2 regions of the Micromonospora sp. Mcm103 genome follow, and region 1 is predicted to be linked to the other one. Evidence: riboswitches for the same ligand, from Rfam matches in the RefSeq annotation. Region 1 holds a riboswitch; the other holds the start of a gene.
What was found. Region 1 has a riboswitch for cobalamin ahead of metE (5-methyltetrahydropteroyltriglutamate--homocysteine S-methyltransferase). Riboswitches for the same ligand answer to the same signal wherever they lie in the genome.

Region 1 (9,777 bases):
CATCGGGTACATCTCGCCACTGCCGAGCGTGTATCCGTCCGGCAGCCGATCGAGGCCCATGGTGATCGTTTGACCGCCCGCCTGCCGGAACCGCAGCCACCAGTCGGTGACGGGAGAGCCCAGGTTGGTGACGGTGAGCTCGGCCCAGAAGCCGCTGGACCACTCCCGGGTGATCGTGTAGTCCACCGTGCATGCCGTCGCGGCGTAGGCCGGCCGCAGCACCATCGTCGTGGCCCCGCCGACGACGACCGCGGCGGCTGTAGCCAGCGCGAAGATCCTGCGTCGCATCATGCCCCCCCGCACATCGACACACATCACTTCATGCAGCCTCGGCGCTCGGGGCACGGTCTGTCAAGGGCTGAACCGGGTCCGGGCCGGGCGGAACGGCGCGGCGTTCCGCCCGGCCCGCCGACTCAGCGTCCGCGCAGCTCGACCGCGGCGGCGACCAGGTGCTGGAGGGACGCCTCGACCTCGGGATAGCCGCGCGTCTTGAGGCCGCAGTCGGGGTTCACCCACAGCCGCTCGGCCGGCACCGCGGCCACGGCCCGGCGCAGCGCGCCGACGACCTCGTCGTGGGACGGCACCCGGGGTGAGTGGATGTCCCAGACGCCGGGCCCCACACCCCGGCGGTATCCGATCGCGGCGAGGTCGTCGAGGACCTCCATCCGGGAGCGGGATGCCTCGATGCTTGTGACGTCGGCGTCGAGGGCGTCGATGGACGTGATCACCTCCCCGAACTCCGAGTAGCACAGGTGGGTGTGGATCTGGGTGTCGTCGGCGACTCCGCAGGTGGCCAGGCGGAACGCCCCGACTGCCCAGTCCAGGTACGCCTTCTGGTCCGCCCTGCGCAGTGGCAGCGTCTCACGCAGCGCCGGCTCGTCGACCTGGATGACCCGGACACCGGCTGCCTCGAGATCACGGCACTCGTCGCGCAGCGCGAGCGCGACCTGGTCCGCGGTGTCTGCCAGTGGCTGGTCGCTGCGGACGAACGACCAGGCCAGGATCGTGACCGGGCCGGTGAGCATGCCCTTGACCGGCCGGTCGGTCAGCGACTGCGCGTAGGTGGACCAGTTGACGGTCATCGGCGCCCTGCGTGCCACGTCGCCGTAGATGACGGGCGGACGCACGTATCGGGAGCCGTAGGACTGGACCCAGCCGTGTTCGGTGGCGGCGAACCCGTCCAGCTGCTCGCCGAAGTACTGGACCATGTCGTTTCGTTCCGGCTCGCCGTGCACGAGCACGTCCAGACCCAGCCGCTCCTGAAGCCGGACGACGTGCTCGACCTCGGCGCGCATACGCCGGGTGTAGGCGGTGTCGTCGAGGCGGCCGGCTCGATGCTCGGCACGCGCGCGGCGCAGCTCCTCGGTCTGCGGGAACGATCCGATGGTCGTGGTCGGCAAGGGCGGCAGATTCAGCCGGGCCTGCTGTGCCGCCGCTCGCTCCGGGTACGCGCCGCGCTGCCGATCTGTGGCGCGCAGTGCGGCGAGCCGGCCGCGTACGGTGTCGTCGCGCCATGCGGCGGGGGTGGGCGGCAGCGGCTCGGGCAGGGACGTGGTGCCGTTGCGCAGCGCGCGGCCGAGCCGAACGACCTCATCGACCTTCTGCCGGGCGAAGGCGAGCCGCTGAACCAACGCCGGGTCGAGAGCGGCCTCGGCGGACAGGTCCTCCGGCACGTGCAGCAGCGAGCACGAGGTGGACACGGCGACGTGGTCGGCGAGGGCGGTGACGGCGGCACCAGCCGCCACGGCGGCGCGCAGGTCGGTACGCCAGACGTTGCGGCCGTCGACGAGGCCGGCCACGATCGTCTTGCCGCGCAGCGGTCCCGCACCGGCCAGCCGCCGCAGGTTGCCGGGCCCGGCCACCAGATCCACGCCGACCGCTTCGACCGGCGTGTCGAGCAGGGCGGGCAGCGCGTCACCGAGCTCGCCGAAATAGGTGGCGACGAAGATCGCCGGCCGCTGTTCCACCGCGCCGAGCCGGGTGTACGCCTCCCGCAGCGCGTCGATCTCGGCGGCGCTCCGGTCGGCGACGTAGGCGGGTTCATCCAGCTGCACCCATCGCACGCCCGCCGCGGCGAGGGATCGCAGGATGTCGGCGTACACGTCGACCAGGTCGGTCAACCGGTCGAACGGTTCGCCGCGCGCCTCGGTGGGCTTGGCCAGCAGCAGGAATGTGGCCGGCCCGACCAGCACCGGCCGGCTGTCGATTCCCAGCTCGCGGGCCTCACGGTACTCGCGCAGCGCCTTGTCGGGATTCGCCGCGAAGGCGGTGTCGGAGCCGATCTCGGGAACCAGATAGTGGTAGTTGGTGTCGAACCACTTCGTCAGTTCGAGCGCCGGCTCGGCATCGACGCCCCGGGCCATGGCGAAGTAGGTGCCGAGATCGCCGAGGCCGAGACGGGCGAACCGGTGCGGGATCGCGCCGACGGCGACGGCCGTGTCCAGCACGTGGTCATAGTAGGAGAACGTGTTGGACGGGATCGCGTCCAGGCGCGCGTCGCGCAGCGTCCGCCAGACCTTCGCCCGTAGCGCGGCAGAGGTCGCCGCCAACTCCTCGGCGTCGATCCGGCCCGCCCAGTAGGCCTCGACGGCCTTCTTGAGTTGCCGGTTGCCCCCGATACGCGGATAGCCCAGCACGGTGCTCTGACCGAATGCGGTACTCATGGAGATCCCTTCCCTCGAAGCACACGAGGCCGATCGGGGCGGGGAGGGAAGGGGTACAGGCGGCGTACCGGCTTCCGCACCGGCCGTCCCGAGCGACCGTCGGCGGCGCACACCGGACGGTGCGCGCGGTGCGGGCAGGTCTTCGGACTCGCGGGCGCGACCGGATCCACCCGGTCACCTACTGGCCGTCGCTTCCCAGACCTCACGGTCCAGTGCTTCGATGACGGCTGTCGTTCCCACTCACCGCTGCGGGGCAGTCCCGGACTCACACCGGGTTCCCTCTTACGACGCCACACCCGTCACGGGCGCGGCGAACCAGCACCGTTGTCTATCGTATGGGGCGGTGAGCCGACGTGGTCGGCGCGTCCGTCCTGCGGGACGGCGAGCCGTCGCGGGGCCCAAGCCCGGTCGCGGAGGCCGGCGTCCCGTTGGGACAACGGCCTCCGCCGGCTCGCCCGGTGCTTGACGCGCGTCGTCCGTCGCGCTGGCGGGTGGCGGGAGCGACTCGCGGTCGGCCCCCGCCCCCGTCGCAGGGCCGGTCAGCCCTTGCGCCACTTCTGGTTGGCCGTGCCCCCGCAGTCCCAGAGCTGGAGCCTCGCGCCGTCGTTGCCGTTCCAGTCCTTGATGTCGACGCACTTGCCAGCCTGGAGGTTGACCAGGTCTCCGGCCGCGTTCAGGGTGAACTGCTGCGCGCCGGTGCCGTTGCAGGTGTAGAGCTGCACCGTCGCCCCGTTCGCGGTGGACCCGGCGTCGATGTCCATGCACTTGTTGTTCTGGCTCTTGAGCGCCGTGCCGCTGAACGTCCACTTCTGCGCGTTGGTGTTGTTGCAGTTCCACATCTGCAGCGGCGCGCGGTCGACGAAGTTGGAGCTCGGCACGTCGATGCACTTGTTGTTCCAGTTGCTGACCACTGGCACCCCGGTGGCCGGGGTGCCGCCGCCACCGCCGGTGAACGGGCTGAGGATCAGTCCGGCCGAACGGGGGTCGCCGTCGTGCACCAGCGACTCGAATCCGCCGACGTCGTCGAAGGCGAACGCGTACGCCCGGCCGTCGGTCATGTTGGCGTGGATCAGTCGGGCGTACTGGTTGGTGGGGTTGCTGCGGTAGAAGTCGGCGGCGTTCGTGCTGGGCTGGGTGTCGATGGTGCCGAGTGTGCCGCGGTTGAGGGCGGCGCAGAGCGTACGCGAGATCGGGCCGACCACCTGGTCGTTCGGCGCGGGCAGGTCGCCGTCGCAGCCCCAGACGCTGGCCGAGGAGGGCCGGTTGAAGGAGGCGACGACCTGGCCGCTGCCGTTGGTGAAGGTCATGGTGTTGCCCGAGGTACGGCCGTAGTACCGGATGGCCGGCTGGTCGGCGAAGGGCGCCACGGTCAGGGTCTTCGTGGTGTACGCGTTCCACGCGGACGCGATGTACGAGTCCAGGTACGTGGCGCTGAGCAGGCCGGCCCCGGCCGCCTTGCCCGGAGCCAGGACGCGCAGCACGGTCCCGTCGGAGCGGGTGTGGACGGTGCCGGCCCAGCCCGGCTGCGCCCGGATCCCGTCGATGACCGCGTTGCGTCCGTTGGCCACCACGTCGCCGGTGCGCTTGGTGACGCCGTTGGCGCCGGTCACGGTGACCGCGTGCGGGATGGCGAACATGTCGACCTGGGAGCTGTTGAGCCACAGCCCGGAGTCGTTGTAGGTGAACTCGCTCCAGTCGAACAGGATGTCGCGGTTCGCGTCACCGGCCGCCCAGGGCGCGGGCTGCACCAGTCCGTCCGGGGTGAGGAAGAACGTCAGCTTCTGCCCGAGGGAGAAGTAGGCCCGGCCGGAGAAGCCGCGGGGGAACTGGATCGTGGTGCTGCCGCCGTTGCCGGGGCCCGGTATGGAGACGTCCGGCGCGGGCGACGGCGGGATCTGCCCGCCGGTCCACGGCACGAAGGCACCGCCGGAGGTGACGTAGCCGAGCCGGCCGGAGGACAGCTGGACGCCGATGACGTAGAGGTAGACCGGGTCGCTGCGGCCGGTGGTGTTGGTGACGGTGACCGGTAGCAACGCCGGTCCGACCGCCTGGGCGGGCGTGGCGACGACGGCGCCGGTGAGCCCGGCGAGCAGGACGGACGCGGCGGCGAGCAGCCTTCTTCGGAGACGCATGGCGACACCTCGCTGGAGACAGGGGGACGGGAGAGCGCTCTCTCAGCAGGGTCCAATTGTCAATATTGTTTGTCAATAGGTGGTTGCCGATGGATCGGGGCCACCGTGAAGGTCACCGGTTGATTAAGATCCACTCCGGAACAGTCGACTGTGGATTGGGTAGTTCATGAGACGCATGCTTTCGGCGCTGACCGCGCTGGTGACCGTCGCGGCCGGCCTGACTGTCGGTGCTCCCGCCGCCCACGCGGCCGGCTCCTGCTCGGGAACCATCACCTACAGCCAGGTGCAGTCGTCCGGGCTCGGTGAACTGGTGATCTACTACAACAGCAGCAACGGCGGCACCAACAGCGCCTGCTTCTACCACCGCGGCGCGGCGTACGGGAAGTCGGCGCCCACCTTCGTGCAGATCTACCGCTGCGCGGAGCGGTCGGGCGAGGGCGCGCACTGCACCCGGTCGGGCGGCGCGGACACCAATTCCGGTGACTTCAGCTATTACGCCGGCCCGGTCGCCGTCACCGGCACGGCGAACTACTGCGTCGAGGCGGTCGGCTACATCGGATGGGCCGGTCAGCGCCACCAGATCTACAGCCGCCGCCAGGGCTGCTGAGCCCACTCCCCTCCCCCGGACCGGGGCCGGCGCACGACGAGCGCCGGCTCCCCGGCCGGGCCGGGTCAGACGGCCAGCGCCCGGCGGCACCGGGCGAGTTCCGCCCGCAGATCCCGCCGTAGGGTCCGGTCCAGGCCGGGCTGGGCGAGCGCCTGGGCGAAGTCGCGGGCCGCCTCGTCCCACCGGCCCAGCCGGGCCAGGGCCGTACCCCGGTTGTAGCGCGGCACGGGAGCCTCCGACAGCGCCACCGCCCGGTCCAGGTCGGCGAGCGCGGCGGCCACGTCGCCGCGCTCGAACCGGGCGGCGGCCCGGTTCGTCCACGCCTCCACCAGCTCGGGGTCCCCGCTCAGGGCCCGGGTGAGCAGTTCGTCGGCCTCGGCGGCCCGGCCACGCTCGGCGAGGACCAGGCCCAGGGTGCACAGCAGCGCGGGCTCCTGCGGAGCGCCGGCCAGCCCGGCCCGCGCGCCCGCCTCGGCGGCGTCCAGCGCGCCGCGCTCCACGTGCAGGTTGACCAGGGCGATCCGGGCGTCGAGGTGCCCCGGTTCGATGGCGAGCACCCGCTCCAGGTCGGCGCGCGCCCGCTCGGGGCGGCCCCGCTCCTGCTGGAGCGCGGCCCGGTTGTAGTACGCCTCGGGCAGGTGCGGTCCCAGCCGGATGGCGGCGTCGTAGTCCCTGATCGCGGCTCGGGTCCGGCCCGCCGCCCGGTAGAGGGCGGCGCGGTCCACGTAGTACTCGCAGTTGCCGGGGTCGTGGGCGATCACGGTGTCCAGGTCGGCCAGCGCCCGCGCCGGGTCGCCCAGCGCGAGGTACACCTGCGCCCGGTTGTGGCGCAGCCGGGCCAGGTCCTGCGGGCGTTCACCGGGACCGAGCGCGGCCGTCAGCCGGGCCAGCCCGTCGTCCACGAGCCGCAGCGCCCGGTCGGGACGGCCGGCCCGGCTGTCCAGCAGCGCCAGGCCCTGCTCGTAAAAGACCGTCGACAACAGCCGCTGGCGTGGGTCGGCCAGCTCGGTGGCGAGGTACAGTGCCCGCTCCAGCCACTGCCGGGCCAGCGCCGGGTCCTGGTCGGCCGCCGGTAGGTGCCGGGCGTGCAGCATGGCGGTGGCGTACGCCGCCGACATCGTGATCTTCGGATCGTCGGTGGCGGCCCGCGCCTCGTCGTAGAGGTCGAGCGCCTCGGCGGCCCGGTTCAGGGCCGCCAGGGCGGTGGCCAGGCCGGTGGTGAACGCCCACCAGTGCCGCAGGTCGCCGTCGGGGGTGACCGCCGCCCGCCCGCGCCGGGCGACCCGGGCCGCGTGGTGGTAGTAGCCGCTGGCCAGGCTGTCGCCCAAGGCCCGCCGCAACGCCTGCGGGGTGCGCTCGTCGGGCGCCGGGTCGGGGGCACCGTCGTCGCGCAGGTCGAGGCGCACCGGGGAAGGCCCGAGCCGGCGGGCCAGCGCGCCCAGCAGTTCGGCTGTCGTCTCGTCGGCGCTGGCGACGTGATCGAACCGGACGGTCACGGGCCGCCGGAGCGTGCCGGCCCAGGCTGCCACCAGCTCCGCCGCGCCGTAGGCCAGACAGGCGGTACGACGGGCCGGGTGGAAGCGGATCGGCTCCTCCTCGGCGGCCGGCCGGGCCGCCGGATCGAGCCGGGGAACGATCGCGTGCAGTTCGACCGCGTGCCGGGCCGCCAGGCGGGGCCGGTCGGCGGCGACGCGACCGAGGAAGGCCGAGACCCCGGCGTACGGTCCGTGGTCGCGGTGGCAGTCGTAGCGCTCCGCGCCGTCCGTCACCGCAGGGCCCGGCGCCGCAGGGGCGGGCGCCCGGGAGCGCCCGCCGGGCCGGCAGTTACCAGCACCACTCGATCCACAGCCGGCGTGCGCCGGACACCAGACGGAGTGCAGTCGTGCGACGGATGGTCATCGTCCTCATAGGAACCTCCGATGTGATGCACCTCAGGGCTGGCCCAGAGCGTAATGCCGGTCGATGGGAATAAGAAGGGTTCTCGCGATTCGCGGCCGGCGAAGCCTGCGCAGGCGTACGACGGTCAGCGCGACAGCATCCGGCGGACCCGGCCGCCCACCGCCTGCTTGACCTGGTCGCGCAATGGCTGCGCGCGGCGTGCCTTGAGCTTCTGCTGCAGCGCCTGGTTCTCGTCCCGCAGCCACTGCATGCGCGCAAGCAGTTCCTCGGCGGTGTAGGCGGAGGCCGGCCGGACCGCCGGCGGGTAGACGGTTCGGCGGACCTGCTCGTCGAAGCGGGTGGCGCTGTCCCCGTCGGCGAACGACAGGCCGAGATCGTGCCTGGCGAGGAACGCGGTGATCCGCGCGAACCGCTCCTTGTGGCCCTCGTTCAGGGCCGTGTAGTCGGCTTCCTCGTAGAGCTGGGCGGCGTCGACGTCGGCCGGCACGTCGCGCATCAACCGGTGCGGGATGTCGAAGTAGCGGGCCAGTTCCAGGGTGCGCGAGTCGTGTGCGAGGAGATACCCGGGAGTGCCGGAGATCAGCGCCGTGATGGTGCCGTGGATCCGGGTGCCGAAGGCGAAGTCGAATCCGGAGAGATACTCCATCCAGGGCCACGGGTCCATGAACATCCGCACCTTGTCCTCGACGAAGAGCGGATGTGAGGTGTGGATCGGCATGTCGTCGGTCTTGCCGCGCAAGTTCGGTGCGTCGCCGTAGAGCAGGGTGCCCAGGGTGTACAGGCCCTGCGCGATGTAGCGCAGGTTCGGGTAGCGCTGGTGGTGGTGGCGGACGAGCGGGGCCAACGCGCGGACGTACGGCGAGATGACGAACGCGAGCCGGTCCTGGGTGCTCAGGGCCGCCTTCGCCTTCTCGACCCGCAGGCTGTCGCCGTGCAGGAACATCGACGGGCAGCCGATCTGCTCGACGGCGGAGAAGCCCAGCGCACGCAGGTAGTTCTCGCTGATCTCGCCGCGTACGCCGATGCTGTGCGACCGGTCCAGCACCGCCCGGCAGAACGCCTTCACCGGCTCGTCGATCGGGCGCAGGGACTCCAGGCCGCCGTCCACGTCGGTCTGCGCCCCGACCCCGAGCACCACCACCGGGATCTTGAGCCGCTCGATCAGCCGGGCCATCGACGTCAACCGGTTCGCGTAGTCGTGGCGGAACGCGTTCGCCAGCGGGATCACGAAGACGTCGTACTTCTCGTTGATCTCGTCGGCATCGCGCGGGTCCGCCCGGAACCGCGACGGGGTGATCTCCGCCGTCGAGGTGGCCAGCAGCTTGTGCGCGGCGTGGCTGAAGACCAGGTTGCCGCTGTTCTTGCCGATCCAGTCCCGCTCGTAGGTCTCCTCGGCGGTGACGACGTCGAACGGGCCCTTGCGGGCTCGCAGCAGGATCCGCTGGTGCATCCGGGGTGTCCACCCTTCGTCCCGGACGCCGCGGCGCCCGGCGAGGCCGAAGCGGCGCGATCGGCCGGGCACGGCCCCGTTCCGTGCAGGAACAGAGATCCTACGCCTTGACACAGAGAGGTGCCGTCAGCCCCACACGTCCCGGGCCGGGTCAGGCGGCGGGAACCGCTGTGGTGTCCGCGGCGGGCCGGCCGTAGCGGCGACGCAGCCGGGCCTCGGCGCGGGGGTGGCGATTGGCGAGGTTCAGGTCGCCGCCGTAGTGCGCCAGAACCCGTGGGTTCATCACCCGGTACCACAGCGGCGGGACGAGAGCGAGCAACACCATCGAGGCGTAGCCTCCGGGCAGTCGCGGCGAGACGTCGAAGCTGCGCAGCGTCTGGTAGCGGCGCAGCGGGTTGGCGTGGTGGTCGCTGTGGCGTTGCAGCTGGAAGAGGAACACGTTGGTGACGACGCGGTCACTGTTCCAGCTGTGCCGTGGGTCGACCTTCTCGAAGCGGCCGGTGGCGGTGCGCCGGCGGCACAATCCGTAGTGCTCGAGATAGTTGACCGCTTCCAGCAGCGAGAAGCCGACGATCGCCTGCAGGAACAGGAAGGGCACGAGCCGCCACCCGAACACCGCGATCAGCAGGGCGAAGAGTACGACGGTCATGAGCCCGGCGTTGAGCAGGTTGTTACGCAGCGTCCACGGGCTCCTGTGGCGCAGCCGGAAGCGGCCGGTCTCCAGCCGCCACGCCGAGATGAGGCTGCCCCAGACCGTACGTGGCCAGAACGAGTAGAAGCTCTCCCCCAGCCTGGCGCTGGCCGGGTCCTCCGGTGTGGCGACACGGACATGGTGTCCGCGGTTGTGCTCGACGTAGAAGTGACCGTACCCGGTCGGCGCGAGCGCGATCTTCGACAACCACCGCTCGACCGTCTCGCGCTTGTGGCCGAGCTCGTGTGCGGTGTTGATGGCCAGTCCGTTGACGATCCCGATGGTGGCGACCAGGCCGGCGGCGCCGGCGACACCGAGGCCGCCACGCGTCCAGA
Region 2 (9,777 bases), on a different contig from region 1:
TCGATACATCAGCGGTACACACGCGGTAGCCGGCCCGGCCGGCGCCGTGTATCGGCGTTGTATCCGGGTGGTCGAACCTCGGGACATGAGCCGATCCGCATCGCACGTGAGCGAACCGACCGAACCCCGCGCCGTCACGCGCGGCGTCTCCGTCGTCATCCCGGTCAAGGACCGGGTGGCGGAGATGCGCCGTCAGCTGCGCAGCCTGCGCGACGCCGCCCCGAACTGCCCGGAACCGGTGGAGGTGGTGGTCGTCGACGACTCGGCGCCCGCCGCGGCCGCCGCGCACCGCGCCGCCTGCGCCGAGTACGGCGCCCGCTACGTGCGCGGCCCCCGGCACGTCGGCGCCAAACGGAACCTGGGCGTCCGGCACGCCCGCTACGACCTGCTGCTGTTCACCGACTCCGACTGCCGGGTGCCGGCCGACCTGATCACCCGGTACGCGGCCCGCCTGCGCGCCTGCGGCGAGGAGGTCGCCGGCGTCACCGGCCCGGTCGTCGTCGAGCCCGGCGACAGCGCGTTCTTCCGCGTGATGCGCCGCTCCTACCTGCTGCTCGGCGACCTGACCCGGCCGCTGTACTACGAGCGCGTGTCCTGGGGCGCCGGGGCGAACATGGCGGTGAAGCGCTCCGTCTTCGAGGCGGTCGGCGGGTTCCCGGAGGACTCCCCGATGCCGCTGGGCGGCGAGGACCTGCACCTCGGGCTGCTGCTCACCGACGCCGGTTACGTGCTGCTCACCGACCCGGACGGGGTGATCACCCACGACACCGGCGTCGCCGACACGTTCCGCGCGGTCGCCTACCGGTTCACCACGTACGGGCGCTCCGAGCAGTGGCTCTGCCTCGCCCACCCGCACCGGCGCCGGTTCGTGCTCAACACCGCCAGCACGCTCGCCGTGACCGCGCTGGCCGGGCTGCTGACCGCCCGGCGCAGCGGTGGGCGCAGCCTGCTCGCGGTGCCGGCAGTCGCGGCCGCGGTGATCGCCGCGAAGACACCCGGCCGGCTCGGCGGCGACCGGGGACCGCGCGCGGTGGCCGAGTCGATGGCCTGCGCGGCGATCGAGACGCTCTTCGACGGGGCCGCGTTCGTCACCTCACTCCGGCTCGGCCGCCCCGACCTGCTCTTCACCGGTTTCCGCGCGCCGGACGAGGCCGACTACCAGCCGGACGGGGCGGACCATCGGCCGGACGAGGCGGACCGCCGGCCGGTCGCGCCGGTGGCCGTGCCGCCGGTGGCGGCCTGACGGAGGGAGTGGTTGTGCCGACGACGTACCCGCTGGCCCCCGGCCAGCAGATGATGTGGGAGTTCATGACCGCGCTCGACCCGGCCCGCCCCGGCGCCTCACGGCTCGTGGTGGTGGAGTTCCGCCGGCTGCGGGGCGCGCTGCGGGTCGACGTGCTGCGGCAGGCGATGCAGGACGTGGTGGACCGGCACGACGCGCTGCGGATGCGGTTCGACAGCATCGGCGTGGAGCCCGAGGTGCGGATCCTGCCGCACGTCGAGTCGCCGCTGGAGTACGTCGACCTGTCCGGCCTGCCGCCGGCCGAGCAGCAGGCCCGGGTCGAGCGGATCGCGTACGCGCACCGCAACGACGCGTTCGACCCCGGCCGGGCGCCGCTGTGGCGGGCCGCCCTGGTCCGGCTCTCCGAGACCGAGCACGTGCTCGCGCTCTGCTTCTTCCACATGGTCTCCGACGGCTGGTCGTGCCGCGTCGTGGTGGAGGACCTGTGCCACGCGTACTCGGCCCGGCTCGGCGCGGCCGATCCGCAGCCGCCGCTGGGCGTGGGCCCCACCGCGCTCGCCGCGCTCCAGGAGGCGGAGCAGGCCGGAAACGGCGTCGACGCCGCCGCCCGGGCCGCGTACTGGCGGGACCGGCTGCGGCCGGTGGAGCCGTACCAGCTCTTCCCGGCGTCGCCGCCGGCGCCGGACGTCGCGCTCAGCGCCGAGGTGGCCACCCGCTTCGCGTTCCCGCCGGAGGTCACCGCGCGGCTGCGTCCGGCCGCCCGGCGGGCCCGCACCAGCCCGTACGTGCTGCTGCTGGCCGCGTACCTGGTGCTGCTGTCGCGGCGGGCCGGCCGGTCCCGGGTGGTGCTGGGCACCACCACGCTGGGCCGGGAGAGCCCGTTGTCCCGGCAGCTCGTCGGTCAGTTCACGAACAACGTCTACCTGCCGGTCGACGTCGCGGCGGACGCGCCGATGAGCGCGGTGGTAGGCGCCGCGCACACCTCGCTGGCCGAGGCCGTCGCGCACGCCACCGCGTTCCACCGGCTGGCCCGGGCGGTCCGCCCCGACTTCGCGGCGATCCGCCCCTGGCCGGACAACCACCTGTTCGACGCCTGGTTCCAGTCCGCCGCGTCGGCGTCGCCGGTGCTGCACTGCCCGGGGCTGCGGGTGGAGCCGGTCGACATCACCGCCCGGCCCGCGCCCGGCACACCGCCGCCGGTGGTCGCCGCCGACGTGCCGCCCGAATGCCTGCCCGTCTGGGTCAAGCGGGGTTCGCCGATCGTCGTGGTGGACGACGACCGGGCCGGCGGCGTGGTGATCCGCAACCGGGGCGTGTTCGGCGACGACCTGGTACGCGGCCTGATCGACGACTACGTCGCGGTGGTCTCGGCGCTCGTCACCGACCCGGCCACCACCCCGGAGCGGGTACGCCTTCCTGACGGTGCGTGCTTCCTCGACCACGCGATCGGGTAGGAGTTCCGACGGACCGATCGGAGAGAGGTACGACGACCATGACGGACACCTCGACGAACCAGCACACGACGGAGCAGCCCGCGCCGCCGGTGCCACGCTCGGCCGTACGGGCCCGCTGGTCGGTGGCGCTGCTCTTCGTCATCATGGGCCTGGCCATCGGCGGGTGGTCGGCCCGCGTACCGGAGGTGCGGGACGCGGTAGGCGTCGGCAACACCGGCTGGGGCCTGGCGAACATCGCCACGAACGCCGGGGAGCTGGTCTCCCTGGTCGTGGTGGCGGTGCTGATCAGCCGGATCAACACCCGCCGGCTGGCGCTGGCCGGGGCCGCGCTGATCCTGCTCAACGCGCCGCTGCTGGCCGCGTCCACCACAGTGGTGGCGCTGGTCGGCGGCCTGGCGGTCTGGGGCTTCGCGGCGAACCTGCTGGCCACGCCGATGAACGCCCAGTCGGTAGAGGTGCAGAAGCGCTACGGGCGGCCGATCCTGTCCACGTTCCACGCCGGCTTCAGCATCGGCATGCTGGCCGGCGGCCTCTGCGGCACCGGCGCCGCGGCGATCGGGATGTCCCCGTCGGCGCAGATGGCGGTCACCAGCGTCCTGCTGGGCGCGCTGCTGGTCGGCACGCACCGCTGGCTGCCTGATACGCCCCGGCAGGAGACGAAGGACGGCGAGGCCCGGCGACGGCTGCGCGACCGGTTCACCCCGCAGCTGCTGCTGCTCGCGGTGATCGCCTTCCTCGCCTCGTTCATCGAGATGGCCGGCGCACAGTGGAGCGCGCTGTACGCGACCGAGGTGGCGGGCGCCGCCGCGGTGCTCGCCGCCGCCACGTACACCTGTCTGTCGCTCGCCGCCACCGTCGCCCGGCTGGTCGGAGACCGGCTGGCCGGCCGGTTCGGGCGGATCCGCTTCGTGCGGCTGTCCGCGCTCGTCGCCACAGCGGGTGTGGCGCTGCCGGTGGCGTACCCCCATCCGGCCGCGGTGATGGCCGGCTTCGGACTGCTCGGCTTCGGCCTGGCGTGCGTGACCCCGACGGTGCTCGGCTTCGCCGGCGAGCAGCCGCGCCTCACCTCCGGTGAGGGCGTCTCGGTGGTGGCGATGGGCCAGTGGCCGGGCGCGTTGCTCGCGGCGCCGGTGATCGGCCTGCTCGCCGGTGCCCTGAACCTGCGCAGCGCGTTCGTGGTGGTGGCCGTGATGGCGGTCGCCGTGGTGGCGTTGATCGGGCGGGTCCGGGCGACGGCGCTGCCCGGTGAGAGCCCGGTCCCGCCCCGGCCGTGACGGCCGGGGCGGGGGCGGCGGTCAGAAGTCGTCGTCGAAGGTGACCGACCCGGTCACCCCGACCTGGTACGCCGACACCCGGCGCTCGAAGAAGTTGGACAGCTCCTGCACGTCCTGCAACTCCATGAACGCGAACGGGTTGCCGCTGCCGTACATCGGGGCGATGCCGAGCACTGCGAGGCGCCGGTCGGCCACGTGCTGGAGGTACTCGCGCATGTCCGCGAGCGACATCCCGGGCACGCCCTGCCCGAGCAGGTCCGCGGCGAAGCCCACCTCGCACTCCACCGCCTCGGCCAGCATCTCCCTCACCTGCTTCTCCATCTCGTCGTCGAACAGGTCCGGCTCCTCGGCGCGTACGGTCTCCACCACGTCGAAGGCGAACGCCATGTGCATCGACTCGTCCCGGAACACCCAGTTGGTGCCGGAGGCCAGCCCGTTGAGCAGGCCCCGGGAGCGCAGGAAGTAGACGTAGGCGAACGCGCCGTAGAAGAACAGGCCCTCGATGCACGCGGCGAAGCAGATCAGGTTGAGCAGGAACGCCCGCCGGTCCGCGCGGGTCCGCAGCTCGCGCAGCTCGAAGATCGAGTCGATCCACCGGAAGCAGAACTCGGCCTTGCGGGCGATCGACGGGATGTTCTCCACCGCGGCGAACGCGGCGAACCGTTCCTTCTCGTCCGGCACGTACGTGTCCAGCAGGTTCAGGTAGAACTGGACGTGCACCGCCTCCTCGAACAGCTGCCGGGACAGGTAGAGCCGGCCCTCGGGCGAGTTGACGTGCTGGTAGAGGTTGAGCACCAGGTTGTTGGCGACGATGGTGTCGCCGGTCGCGAAGAACGCCACCAGCCGCGACACCAGGTGCCGTTCGGCGGGGGACAGCTTCGCCAGGTCGGCGAGGTCGGAGTGCAGGTCCACCTCCTCGACCGTCCAGGTGTTCTTGATCGCGTCCTTGAAGCGGTCGAAGAAGCGCGGGTAGCGCATCGGCCGCAGGGTCAGGTCCATGCCGGGGTCGAGCAGCATGTGCCGGGTCGGTGCGGTGGTGGTCACTGGCATGCCTCGCAGCTCTCGGGGTTCTCCAGGGAACAGGCCAGCGCCTCGTCGTCGCTCACGGCGGAGACCACGCCGGAGACCGGGGCGAGCACCGGCGCGACGGTGGCCTGCTGGATGCGGGTGGCGGGACGGGAACGCAGGTAGTAGGTGGTCTTCAGCCCGGCCTTCCAGGCGTACAGGTACATCGAGGACAACTTGCCGATGGTCGGCGCGCTCAGGAACAGGTTCAGCGACTGGGACTGGTCGACGAACGGCGCCCGCGCGGCGGCCAGGTCGATCAGCGCCCGCTGCGGCAGCTCCCAGGCGGTGCGGAACAGCTCCCGAACCGGCGCGGGCAGCTCGGCGATGTCCTGCACCGAGCCCTCGGCCCGCTTGATCCGGTCGCGGACCTGCGGCGTCCACAGCCCGCGCGCCTTCAGCTCCCGCACCAGGTACGTGTTGACCTGGAGGAACTCCCCGGACATGGTCTCGCGCTTGAACAGGTTGGACACCTGCGGCTCCACGCACTCGTAGCAGCCGGCGATGGAGGCGATGGTGGCGGTCGGCGCGATCGCCACCAGCAGCGAGTTGCGCAGCCCGTGTGCGGCGATCCGCTCGCGCAGCGCCGCCCACCGTCCGGCCTGCGCCGGCTCCGCGCCCCACAGGTCCGGGTGCAGGTCACCCTTCGCGGCCCGGGTCTGCGGGTACGCCGGATGCGGCCCGAACCGCTCGGCCAGCCCGGCGGACGTCTCCAGCGCGGTCAGCAGGATCTCCTCCTGGACGCGGGTGGACAGCTCCCTGGCCTGCGCCGAGTCGAACGGCAGGCGCAGCGTGAAGAACGCGTCCTGCAACCCCATCAGCCCGAGCCCGACCGGCCGCCAGCGCGGGTTCGACGCCGCCGCCTGCTCGGCCGGGTAGTAGTTGATGTCGATCACCCGGTCGAGGAAGACCACAGCGGTGCGGACCGTGGCGCGCAGCCGCTCCCAGTCCACGCCGTCGGCGGTGACGTGGGCGCCGAGGTTCACCGACCCGAGGTTGCACACCGCCGTCTCGGCGTCGTCGTTCACCTCCAGGATCTCGGTGCACAGGTTGGACAGGTGGATCACGTTGCCCGGCTCGCCGGTCTGGTTGGACAGCCGGTTCGCGGCGTCCTTGAACGTCATCCAGCCGTTGCCGGTCTGCGCGAGCGTGCGCATCATCCGCCCGTACAGGTCCCGGGCCTTCACCGTGCGCACCGCGTTCTTCTCGGCCGCCCGGTACGCGGCGTCGAACGCCTCGCCGTACAGGTCGGGCAGCTCCGGGGCGTCCGACGGGTCGACGAGCGACCACTCGCCGTCGGCCTCGACCCGGCGCATGAACTCGTCCGGGATCCAGTTGGCGAGGTTGAGGTTGTGCGTACGCCGGGACTCCTCGCCGGTGTTGTCCCGCAGCTCCAGGAACTCCTCCACGTCCGGGTGCCACGGCTCCAGGTAGACGCAGGCCGCGCCCTTGCGCCGGCCGCCCTGGTTGACCGCGGCCACCCCGGCGTCGAGCGTCTTGAGGAACGGCACGATGCCGTTGGACCGGCCGTTGGTGCCCCGGATCAGCGCGCCCCGGCCCCGCACCCGCGACCAGGAGATGCCGATGCCGCCGGAGAACTTCGACAGCTTCGCGACCTGGTGGTACCGCTCGTAGATCGAGTCCAGCTCGTCGCGCGGCGAGTCGACCAGGAAGCACGACGACATCTGGGTGTGCCGGGTGCCGGAGTTGAACAGCGTGGGGGAGCTGGGCAGGTACGCGAGGCTGGACATCAGGCGGTAGAAGCCGACCGCCTCGCCCGGGGTGCGGGACAGCCCGCAGGCCACCCGCAGCAGCCAGTACTGCGGTGTCTCCACCACCAGCCGCGACTGCGGGTGCCGAAGCAGGTAGCGGTCCGCGACCGTGCGCAGTCCGAAGTACTCGAACCGGAGGTCGCCGTCCGGGTCCACGGCGTCGTCGAGCTTGCGGGCGTGCCGGGCCACGAACGCGGCCGTCTCGTCGCCGATCAGCCCCAGCCCGTGCGCGTACGCGATCGACTGGCTGAAGCTCGCCACGCCCTGACCGCGGACCTCCTTGTCCACGTACGCGGCGAGCAGCCGCGCCGCCAGCTTCGAGTACTGCGGCTCCTCGCCGATCAGCTCCGCCGCGGTCTGGATCGACAACCGGTCCAGCTCGGCGGTGGTCGCCCCGTCGTAGAGCCCGCTTATCGTCTTGGTGGCCACCCGCAGCGGGTCCACCTCGTCCAGGTCGGCGACCCAGCGCTCGACCGCCCGGACGATCTTGCCGACGTCCACCGGCTCGGTGTCGCCGTCCCGCTTGCGTACCCGCATCGCCGGCCGGCGGGCCTCGGACCCGCCGGTGGCGGACGGGGGACTCTCCTGCACGACAGTCATGACCTCTCCTCGCTGTCACCGTCTGGAGACGGCGGGAGACGCCAACGGGCACGGCGCGGCCGGCCCGGCTGCTGGCGTCGGTCGTCCCGCGCGACCTCCGGCCGCCGTACGCGGAGGCGTACGGCGCGCTGGCAGGTCTTCGGACTCGCGGGCCCGACCGGGGTCGCCGGTCGCCTACCGGCCGTCGCTTCCCAGGCCGATGGCCCAGTGCTGTTGACGGCTGTCGTTCCCACTCACCGCTGCGGGGCAGTCCCGGATTCCCACCGGGTTCCCTCTTGCCTCGGCCTTGCCCCCGGAGGGCTCGGCCGAACCAGCTGCGGCACCACCATATATGGCGGTGAGGGCTTGTGTGCAACACCAGATGTCGTGTCGGCGTGTCGGAATGATCTCACTGTCCACAGTGCCTACCCCCGATTCCGGCGCGGGCCGACGGGCGCGATACTCGGCGTATGGGGAATACCGGGCGCCGCTGGGCGTGGGTGGCGGTCCTGCTCGTCGGCGGCGGGCTTCACCTGCTGGTGCTGGAGACACTCGCCGGCACCGGGACCGTCACGTTCATCCCGGCGCTGATCGTGCTCGGCGCGTGCGTCGCGCCCGCCACGTTCCTGGCCTTCGCCCAGGGGCGGCCGGCCCGCCGTCCGGTCCCCGGCTCCGTCGTCGGCGTCGCCGCGCTCCTCGGCGGCGTGGTCGGCGTGGTCGCCGCCGGCTGGCTGGAGTACGGCACGCTGCACCGCCTCGGTGTCCTGCCGATGGCGCTCGTCGGCCTGGCCGAGGAGACCGCCAAGCTGATCGTGCCGGCCGGCATCCTGCTGCTGTGGCGGCGGCACCCGTCCCCGGCGCAGGGCCTGGTGATCGGCGTCGCCTCCGGCGCCGGGTTCGCCGCGCTGGAGACCATGGGCTACGCGTTCGCCGCGTTCGTCGGGTCGGAGGGCAACCTCGGCGCGGTCGAGCGGACGCTGCTGGTTCGCGGTCTCACCGCGCCCGCCGCGCACCTGGCCTGGACCGGGCTGACCGCCGCCGCGCTGTTCACGTTCGCCGCCGCGCCCGGCGGCCGGAAGCTGGCGGCGTTCCTGCTCACCTTCGCCGCCGCCGTCACGCTGCACACCTGCTGGGACACGTTCGGCACCCAGCCCGCGTACGTGTTCATCGGCGCCGTGTCGCTGGGCTGGGTGCTGCTGCGCCTGCACCTGGACCGCGAGCGGCCGGCCCCGTCCGGGACGCCGGTCGTGCCGGCATCCCGGGAGACGGCCGCGCATCATCCCGGCTGAGCCGGGCGGCCGGCCGTCCGGCTCAGCCCGGCCCGTCAGCCGACGGCCAGCCGGACGCCGAGCGCGACGAAGGCGACAGCGCAGAGCCGGTCGACGCGCCGCGACCAGCGGCTGTCGCCCCACCGCCCGGCGAACCGTCCGGCGCCCACGCCGAGCGCCAGGTCCACGGTGAGCTGCACCGCGACGAACAGCGCCCCGAGCAGCACCAGTTGCGCCGCCACCGGGCCGGCCTCGGGCCGGACGAACTGCGGCAGGAACGCCACGCTGAACAGGATCATCTTCGGGTTGAGCAGGTTCGTCAGCAGTCCGCGCCGGAACGCCCGCCCGGCGCCGCCGTCCGGCCGGTCCGCACGCGCGCCGGGCCGGCCCGTGCCGCGCAACGCCCGCAGGCCCAGCACGATCAGGTACGCCGCACCGGCCCACCGGATCGCGGTGAACAGCACCGGGGACGCGGCGATGACGGTGGCGAGCCCGGCCACCACGGCGGCGACGTGCACCGCCTCCCCGGCGGCGACCCCGAGCGCGGCCACCGCGCCCGCCCGGGCGCCGTACCGGGTGGCGTTGGCGAGCACGAACATCATGTCCGGCCCCGGGGTGAGCATGAGCACCACGATCGCGGCCAGGTAACCGGCGAGCGTGGCGGCCGACAGTCCGAGCACCGCTCAGCCCTCCCCGGCGCCGTCGAGCAGCGCCCGGCGCAGCGCCAGCCGGTGCTCGCGCCGGATCTGCGCCTCCCGGTAGCGCCGCCGGTCGCCGTCGGTCTCGGTGTGCAGCGGCGGCACCGGCCGGGGCTGCCCGTCGTCGTCCACCGCCACCATCACCAGGTGCGCGGTCGCCACGTCCACCGGCGGCACCGCGCGGTCCCACCGGTCCGCGCTGACCTTCACCGCCACCTCCATCGAGCTGCGGCCGGCCCAGGTGATCCGGGCGTCCACGTGCACTACGTCCCCGACGCGTACCGCGCGCAGGAACGCGGTCTCGTCGATGGCGGCGGTGACGGCCGGTCCGTCGGAGTGGCGGGCGGCGACCACCCCGGCGACCGAGTCGATCAGGTTGAGGATGCGCCCGCCGTGGACCGTGCCCATCAGGTTGGTGTGGTGC

Region 2: another riboswitch for cobalamin. It lies ahead of OC439_RS16980 (ribonucleoside-diphosphate reductase subunit alpha); the one in region 1 lies ahead of metE (5-methyltetrahydropteroyltriglutamate--homocysteine S-methyltransferase).

Annotation. Positions count from the first base shown of each region.
Region 1 covers NZ_JALJRJ010000018.1:126,170-135,946, forward strand. Annotated here, with positions in the region: gene OC439_RS21935 (cellulose binding domain-containing protein) at 1-291, opposite strand, end outside; gene metE (5-methyltetrahydropteroyltriglutamate--homocysteine S-methyltransferase) at 414-2,663, opposite strand; cobalamin riboswitch at 2,779-2,998, opposite strand; gene OC439_RS21945 (beta-1,3-glucanase family protein) at 3,203-4,795, opposite strand; gene OC439_RS21950 (hypothetical protein) at 4,962-5,402, shown strand; gene OC439_RS21955 (tetratricopeptide repeat protein) at 5,468-7,171, opposite strand; gene OC439_RS21960 (polysaccharide pyruvyl transferase family protein) at 7,426-8,751, opposite strand; gene OC439_RS21965 (alkane 1-monooxygenase) at 8,903-9,777, opposite strand, start outside.
Region 2 covers NZ_JALJRJ010000012.1:130,908-140,684, forward strand. Annotated here, with positions in the region: gene OC439_RS16960 (glycosyltransferase) at 86-1,243, shown strand; gene OC439_RS16965 (condensation domain-containing protein) at 1,258-2,697, shown strand; gene OC439_RS16970 (MFS transporter) at 2,736-3,971, shown strand; gene OC439_RS16975 (ribonucleotide-diphosphate reductase subunit beta) at 3,993-5,021, opposite strand; gene OC439_RS16980 (ribonucleoside-diphosphate reductase subunit alpha) at 5,012-7,408, opposite strand; cobalamin riboswitch at 7,521-7,738, opposite strand; gene OC439_RS16985 (PrsW family intramembrane metalloprotease) at 7,858-8,676, shown strand; gene OC439_RS16990 (LysE family translocator) at 8,712-9,335, opposite strand; gene OC439_RS16995 (acyl-CoA thioesterase) at 9,339-9,777, opposite strand, start outside.